DNA from 2 places in the Paenibacillus sp. FSL R5-0744 genome. Region 1 is predicted to be linked to the other one. Evidence: riboswitches for the same ligand, from Rfam matches in the RefSeq annotation. Region 1 holds a riboswitch; the other holds the start of a gene.

Region 1 (4,216 bases):
CTTGAGACATACAGGCATCTTCCTTTCTATGAGTTACGGCGCGGTTTCCAGCGAACTAACCATTTTTCGAGCAAGGCAATAATCGCAAAAAGCACAAGACTAAGGAGCACAATAATAACAATAGCGACAAACATCCGATCTGTACGGTAAGCCGATTTTTGCAGGAGCATATAATAGCCAATCCCTTTATCCGCGCCAATCCACTCAGCGACCACGGCTCCCATAACCGCATAAGTAGCTGATATTTTCACACCGGAAAATAGTGCCGGGATAGAAGACGGAAGCTCCAGCTTGGTGAAGATTTGCCACTTGCTTGCACCCGCCATTTTCATATAATTCATCATGACCTGATCACTTTGAGACAAGCCGCCCATTGCAGCGACAGCTACCGGGAAGAAGCATACCAGTGTAATCAGCACGATTTTGGGCAAAAGGCCGAAGCCAAACCAGATGATAAGCAGTGGTCCGAGTGCGATAGAGGGAACATTTTGACTCAGAATAATGAGTGGATAAAAAGCCCGTCTAGCCCAAGGTAAAAGATGCAGAAGTAGAGCGACGATCAAGCCTACACCTGTACCAATAGGAAAACCGATTAATGTGAGTCGGAGCGTAGCCATCGTATGAGCCCAGAGACCTGAGGCATTACTGGTCGATTCGCGTGCAATATCAGCAGGACTCGGCAGAATCCAGGATTCGATATGGAATAGAGAAACAGATAACTGCCATACGGTTAAAAAGAAGACGACCGCCACAAGGGGCGGCCATATTAGCTTCCAGGTCGATCTCACGGCCGATATTTCTCCGTCAATTTATCCATGCTGATTCCGTTAGGGTTATGAGCGATTTTGATTTGGGAGATCACGCTTGGACTACCTGCTTCGATCAGTGCTTCCTGCATTTGACGTACAACCTCCAGGAGCTCGCTCAGTTCACCTTCCATAGTAGTTTCCAGTGGATTCACCTGATGTTTAACGCCGGATTTTTGAATAACTTCAATCGCTTTATCTACGTATGGGATGGAGTCCTCATTGTTTGGAGTCTTAGGAATTACTTGAATGCTTAATAGTGTGTTAGCCACAATAATCAATCCTCTCAAATTGTATAGGTAAGTTCAAAAAGCCAACTTTGATAACGAAGTGTTTTCAGGAAGCAGATTCGACGTCGAATCTTGAACGAACTTGGGAAGTCCGGTACTCACGTAGCACATCACTACGCTCCGTTCCTCCTTCCTCAAGTAACGTCCAACCTTCTTGGTTCTGAAAGCTGACTTTTTGAACTCTCATTGAAATAGGTAAGTTCAAAAAGCCAACTTTGATAACGAAGTGTTTCATTTATTATTGTTATTTACTCCGCCGGTAAAAAATCATTCGTGAATGCACTAGCTGCATCCAGCGGTTTGTCCAGCAGCTTCAAATCATACATCCAGTCGCCGTAATTCTGCCAGACCTCGGTTTTTTGCTCTCCCCAGCGTGGGGCGTCGTCCTTATATTTCGGGCTAAGCCATTTTTGGCTAGCTAGGACAAGCTCGGCATCAAGGTCAGGCACAGCCTTGGATAATGTAGAGGCAGCCTCTTCTGGATGATCAATCGCATATTGATAACCCTTCGATGTGGCTTTCAGGAAAGCCTTCACCAAATCTGGATTCTCAGAAATCTGCTTCTCACTCGTGGTCAGCACAGGGGTGTAATAATCGAGCTGAGGCGCATAATCCTTCAAGTAGAGCATATCCAGAGGCTCACCACGCAGTTCGGCTTCAATACCGGTCCAAGCGTAGAAGATCCAAGCGAAATCAATGTCACGTTTGACTGCAGTAAAATAGTCAGCTTCACCAATACTGATTAGCTTCACCTTTTTCACATCGCCACCAACAGGGTCCATGATCGCCTTCATGGCTGCTTCCTCAGCGGGAGAGCCCCAACCTCCGTAAGTTTTACCCTCAAAATCTTTTGGTGATTTAATATTGCGATCCACTGGAGCGGCGAATCCCGAAGTATTATGCTGAATAATGGCTGCAATCGAGACAAGGGGAACGCCTTGTAGACGAGCTAGAGTCAATCCTTCCTGAGCGCTGATTCCAAAAGCAGCTTCGCCAGAGGTAACCATCGTATCAGAACCCGCTGCGCCAGGTTGAACGATTTCTACATCCAGACCTTCTTCCGCGTAATAACCAAGATCCTTGGCTACGTATAGACCGGTGTGGTTCGTATTCGGTGTCCAATCCAGTGCAACCTTAACTTTGGTAAGCTCTTTTGGAGCATTTGATCCGGTCGCTGCATTCGATTCCGCAGCATTTCCTTTGTTTCCGGCTGTACTCCCATTGTTGCTGCCGCATCCGGCAATCGCAAGAATGAGCATACAGGTGAGGCTAAGCATAAGTACTTTTTTGACTTGCATGTCTTCTTCTCTCCTTTAAGGTTGCCAGATCCCGTCATCCAACATGAACCATAAAGTGTAGTATGTACATTTCTTCTACATCTTTTGTGATCTACACAAAAAAAGCGCCCCGAGTGATCGGGACGCTGGCTTGGCGCAAGGTTAGTAAAGGTCACAGGGACCAAAACCAATTGGCGATTCCTACGCTGGCATTATCCAGATCAGGTATAAGGGTCAGTATCTTGTGGGATACAATCTCAGCCGGCCAATTCCAGCACCCCTGGTTCTATGAAGTTAACGGGTATTTCTCGCTTAAACGCTAATCGTCTTTATAAGGACGCTGAAGGCGTTTATGCTTGCATACGGTGTATTATAGACGGCTGTTCTCGGAATGTCTAGTAGCATGCTCCTAAATTTTTCAAATCTCTCCGTCCGTTTTCATTAATCCAGATCTTTATGTTTCTTGCGATGACGCCGCTTAAGCTCAGTAACCAGAGCACCTAGCGTAAGGACAACACTGATCATTATCCCGCTCATAATCACGAAAAGAGCAAGAAACTCAAAGGGGGAATAGCTAACCATCTTACTCCATTGAATCTTTCCATCCAGATCGTCAATGACTTGATTCATGCCATAAATCCCACTTACCACCGTAAATACAGTGAGGATCATCAGCAGATTATCCCGGCGCTTCGACTGGAACTTATCTTGATACTGAAAAAGGTCAGTCAAGGTTTCTTTTACTTCCTCGAACAGAGCGTCGTTCCCGTATACTTTACGCAGCTGAAGAAAAATCTCCCGTCCTTGCGACTGTGAAATCAGCTCCAAGAAATAGAACTTTGCCGAGAATTTATTAATCGAGTAGATTAAATTATCGATCTCATCATAATCGTGGTTTATGCGTAGTCGGGAATGCATATTTGCCAGCTTTAGCAGAACGATTTTGTGGAAAATATTGAGTAGAAATCCGTAATAATATTGCCCGTACATCTGGTTGGCGAGGCTAACGGCGATCTTTGGTTCAGCTCGGGTTAGACAGCAAAAGGTCTGCTCATTCATCATATAATACGAGTCTGGGCCCCATCGATTATAGGAATGCTCATGACAGTAGTTCGCAATATACGCTGGATCGCTGGCACTGGCATAGGGCTTCCCGTTCAGATCAATTCCATCAAGCTGAGAGGCGCGATAGCGTATATTTATACTAATCTCATCAGAATCCCCTTCACTCTGAAAGCCATAAAAGGCTTGCACCTGCATTCTTTCATCTACGAAAAAGGGAAGGGTCTCGAAATAAGCCCCATTGATATCCGAGTGATCCAGAAAAGGCTCCAGTCCATCCACCAGATTTCGGAAGACAAAATCCTCTACCATCTCATAGGTCTGTTCCCCGCAATGGATATAGGTGTAGTCATCCTGTACGAAGGTATTCTCAAGCGTCCGGAAGCGGTCCGCGAATTCCAGTGCAATACTAAAGGGAATCGAATCCCCCTCAAGCTGGACACGTATCGTCACAAATCCAAGCTGAAAAGGACATATGAATATATCCGTCGAGAGAATTTTAAAAAATATAGACTGCTGAGGAATCTCTAGAATACAGTCCAGATTATTGACTCTGGAAAAGCGGCGGAAAGAGTCTACATCCTTCTTGCGTGGAAAAAGAATGTGTGCAGCAAACGGTAAATAGGTGCGCTCCATCCGTTCATGGGAAACACAGTGATCTTCTCCGTAATAGGCATTTTCTAACTCTTTATTATCCAGAAAAAAACGTGTGAAGCCATCATCCTGCAATTGTTGGATAAGCTTCTTAGAATCACCCTTTTTTATTGAAAAGGGAAAAATA
Region 2 (4,216 bases), 2.4 Mb from region 1:
GAGCGATAGGCTTCCTTGATCAGGGACTTCAAGCAGATTAAAGCAGCGTAAAAGCGTTGTTTTGCCTGAACCCGATGGGCCAATAATGACCAGTACCTTGCCATGTTCCATTTCGAGATCAATGCCCTTTAATACCTGCAGCTCACCGAAGGATTTATGCAAATTAAGTATTTCAATCATAATTGTCTCCCCCTTTAGCTCGCAGAGTAACGACTCAGTCGTTTCTCCAAGTAATTTTGCAGTGCTGATAACACTGAGCAGAATAGTAAATAGAACAATCCTGCTTCGCAATAGATCAGCAGTGGCTCATAGGAGGTGGAAGCAACCTGCTGTGCTGTTCTGAACATCTCCGTATAGGTAATGGTCGCTGCCAGTGAAGTGTCTTTGACCAAGCTAATAAAGGAATTCGATAACGGCGGTACAGAAACACGGGCAGCTTGTGGCAGTATAACGCGGCGCAGTGCCTGGGTACGAGTCATCCCAACGGAGAAGGCCGCTTCCCACTGACCTTTATGTATAGACAGGATAGCAGCACGTATAATTTCTGATGAATAAGCCCCTACACTAAGCGTAAATCCAATGGTTGCGGCTATGAAAGGGTCTAGCACGATTCCAACTGCCGGCAAACCATAGAAAATAATAAACAGTTGCACCAACAAAGGGGTTCCACGAATGACCCATACATAAAAGCGAGCGATCAGCTTCGGAAGTACCCACGGGGAGAGACGAGCTAATGCAGTCAATATCGCTAAGATCAGTCCAAGTGCAAATGATATCAATGCCAAAGGAATGGTAAAAGCCACCCCAGCTTTTAGCAGGGGTAGCAGTGAATCTAAGAAAATTTGTATTTTGCGGTCATCCATTTTTAGACATCCTTTTTTGGTTCCAAGCTAGTTAGCTTCTGAAACCTTGTATTATTTTGAAACGTCAGCACCAAAGTATTTCTCAGAAATCTTTAAGTATGTGCCATCGCTCTTCATTTCAACTATTGCATCACTCACTACTTTTACCAACTCATCGTTGCCTTTTAAGAAAACAGCTGCGCTTTGCGAACCGTCAGGAATCTCATCTACCACTTTTATTTTCACATCAGGCTTTTGCTTTTTCAGGTCCAGATAAGACAAACCATCATTTACAGTCGCATCAATACGGCCTGAGGTCAATAGGTCCATCGCTTGATTGAACCCGTCTGTAGCAACGATTTCAGCACCGTTCTCACGGGCGATATCGGACAGGTTACTGGTTAGAGATTGTCCGGCTTTTTTACCCTTAAGATCTGCAAATGTTTTGATATCCTCATTGTTTTCACTCACTATCAATACCGCTTTAGATACGATATACGGTTCAGAGAAATCATATTTCACTTTACGATCTTCATTAATGGATACTTCGTTAAAAATAACATCAAAACGCTTGGCATCCATCCCAGCAAAAATACCGTCCCACTGTGTCTCAAAAAATTCTGGTTCAACACCGAGGCGCTTCGCTACTTCCTCAGCAATTTCTACGTCAAAGCCGGTCAGTTTTCCCGAAGCGTCATGATAAGTAAAGGGAGCATACGTCCCTTCTGTTCCTATACGCAATTTGCCGCTAGCTTTAACAGCTTCCAGGCTGTTTTGCTCAGTGGCTGTATTTCCACCATTCGTTCCAGCTGAAGAATTATTAGAAGTATCGGTATTCGAATTATTGCCGCAGGCCGCTACAAACACCACGGTTAACGCCAATAGAATAGTTAAACTTAGTTTTTTCATTATTAATTCCCCTCTCTTTACCCGGAATTCATCCGGTAAATTGTATACTACACTGGCTGCTGTTTACCGTCAATGGTTTTTTCCGATTATATACATCGGAATTGTAATATTAGGTAAATCTCTACCCTTATATTACCCATTCTTAGAATAATCCTTCACAAGATCCTCTCTTTACATCTCAGAAAGATATGGTATATTTATAAACAAATTAAATATGGACCTGTTATTTCACTAGGGGAGTCGGCCGACTGAGACGGAGCTTCAAGCTCCGGACCCTTGGAACCTGATCTGGATCATACCAGCGGAGGGAAGTGGAGCAGAATTTTCATCCCATGCATTTTTAGTGTTCCTATGCTGAATGAACTTTTTGACCCATTTATTTCCCACCGGAAATGAATGGGTCTTTATTTGTTTACAATCAATCACAAAACTTAAGCGTAGGCTTCCGAAGCAAATTTTGTACGATGCTTTCCAAGAAGCCAACGCTCACAAAACTTTTTAGGAGGTTCGATCATCACGACAATCCTATCCATTCAAGGCTTAACCTACTCCTTTCCGGAATCAGAACAACCCCCTGTATTCGCAGATCTATCCATGGATATCAGGCAAGGTGAGTTTGTTTCTGTCATTGGGGTTAGCGGATGCGGAAAAAGTACGCTTTTCAAAACTATAGCAGGCTTGCTCGAACCCACTCATGGGAAAATAATAATTCATTCGAACTCGTCATCCTCTACTCGCTTAGGTCAGATCGCATACATGCCTCAGCAGGATTTGCTGCTTCCTTGGAGAACCGTGCTCGACAACTGTCTTTTGCCCTGGGAGATTAAACCAAGGTTTAGTAAACAACAGACGATCTCTCACATTCGGGAAATGCTGTCACGCTTCGGTTTGGCCGATGTAGAGAGGGCTTATCCCCATGAGCTATCGGGTGGCATGAAACAGCGAGTCGCATTTCTTCGAACGCTTGTAGCTGGCGGCGGGGCCGGTCTTATGCTGTTAGATGAGCCATTTGGAGCGCTCGACGCTATGACCAAACGTGAGATACACCGTTGGCTGTTGGAGCTTTGGGATGAGCTGGATCAAACAGTGATGCTCATCACCCATGATCTAGAGGAAGCGCTGTTACTAAGCGATCGGATTTATTTATTGTCTGGAGGCATGCATAGTGAATTACAGGAGATCGTCGTTGATTTACCGAGGCCAAGATATTACAAGATGAACTATGAACCCCGGTTTATAGCGTTACGGGAAAAGTTGGAGCGGAGACTGTATGCATCCTATACCTTTTAAAAAATATTTAAACAATTACGGCCCCTTCATTCTACTGCTATTGTTCATTCTTGTGATCTGGGAATCAGCTGTTCGTCTTCACTTGATTCCAGCCTTTATCCTACCTGCACCTTCTTCAATAGGTATCGCATTGATCGAACACAGGCAATTACTCAGACCGCATTTTATGGCGACACTGCAGGAAATATTGGTAGGTTTTGTTCTCTCGGTTATCTGTGGTTCACTGCTGGGCACCGGAATGTTCTTATTTCGCCCCCTTGAAAAGGCCATCTATCCGTTCCTTATTATCAGTCAGACGATCCCGTTAATCGCGCTATCCCCCATTTTTATTATGTGGTTCGGGTATACGCTGTGGAGCAAAGTGGCTGTTGTGTTTCTAACTGCTTTTTTTCCAGTCGTTGTGAGTACATATGACGGACTTCGTACAAGTGGTCAAGCCTACAAAGACTTATTGTTAACATTTGGCGCAAACCGCTGGCAACTGCTTGCTAAAACCCAAATCCCGCTGGCGCTGCCCTCTTTTTTCTCAGGACTAAAGCTATCCATTGTGTACTGCGTGATTGGAGCAACCATCGGCGAATGGCTTGGAGGAAGCAAAGGACTCGGTTACTTTAGCCGAAGGATGGCCGGAAATATGCAAAGTGCCGAAATGTTCGCCGCTGTATTTCTGTTGTCCGCGCTCGGTGTAGTGTTGTTTCTGATGATAGCTCTGCTCGAACCATTATTTTTAAAGAAAAGAGGATCTAAGCAATGAATGATTTGAATTTCCAAAGAAAATGGCTTATTCCCGTATTTCTCATATGTTCACTCCTAATCTTCACCAGCTGCGGAAAAGCATCCAATGTAAGTAGTCCTCCTGCTAATTCATCTAATAACGAAATTAAACAAACGCACAAGCTGACGATTATGCTCGATTGGTATCCCAATGCCGTTCACTCTTTTTTATATGCTGCTGAGCAGAATGGTTATTTCCAAGAGGAAGGTCTGGACGTAGAGATCCAAATGCCCGCAGACAGCAATGACGCACTGAAGCTTGTAGCAGCGAATCAAATCGATTTAGCGCTTAGTTATCAACCTCAGGTGCTCATGGCACGCAGTGAGAACATTCCAGTACGTTCGATTGCAGCGATTGTGAGACATCCGCTTAATCATTTAATGGTACCTCAGGCTAGTGA

The links. A riboswitch is a leader RNA that binds a small molecule or an ion and turns the genes downstream of it on or off. The one in region 1 is predicted to bind thiamine pyrophosphate.
Region 2: it holds a riboswitch for thiamine pyrophosphate, as region 1 does, so the genes downstream of both, MKY19_RS12250 (ABC transporter ATP-binding protein) here and MKY19_RS02060 (ABC transporter substrate-binding protein) in region 1, are expected to answer to the same signal.

The regions. Positions count from the first base shown of each region.
Region 1 is NZ_CP150228.1:456,204-460,419, forward strand. It holds gene MKY19_RS02040 (ABC transporter ATP-binding protein) at 1-10, opposite strand, end outside; gene MKY19_RS02045 (ABC transporter permease) at 27-788, opposite strand; gene MKY19_RS02050 (MTH1187 family thiamine-binding protein) at 785-1,078, opposite strand; gene MKY19_RS02055 (hypothetical protein) at 1,143-1,283, opposite strand; gene MKY19_RS02060 (ABC transporter substrate-binding protein) at 1,345-2,394, opposite strand; TPP riboswitch at 2,555-2,665, opposite strand; gene MKY19_RS02065 (hypothetical protein) at 2,815-4,216, opposite strand, start outside.
Region 2 is NZ_CP150228.1:2,823,959-2,828,174, reverse strand. It holds gene MKY19_RS12265 (amino acid ABC transporter ATP-binding protein) at 1-180, opposite strand, end outside; gene MKY19_RS12260 (amino acid ABC transporter permease) at 195-863, opposite strand; gene MKY19_RS12255 (amino acid ABC transporter substrate-binding protein) at 915-1,751, opposite strand; TPP riboswitch at 1,975-2,078, shown strand; gene MKY19_RS12250 (ABC transporter ATP-binding protein) at 2,346-3,041, shown strand; gene MKY19_RS12245 (ABC transporter permease) at 3,022-3,795, shown strand; gene MKY19_RS12240 (ABC transporter substrate-binding protein) at 3,792-4,216, shown strand, end outside.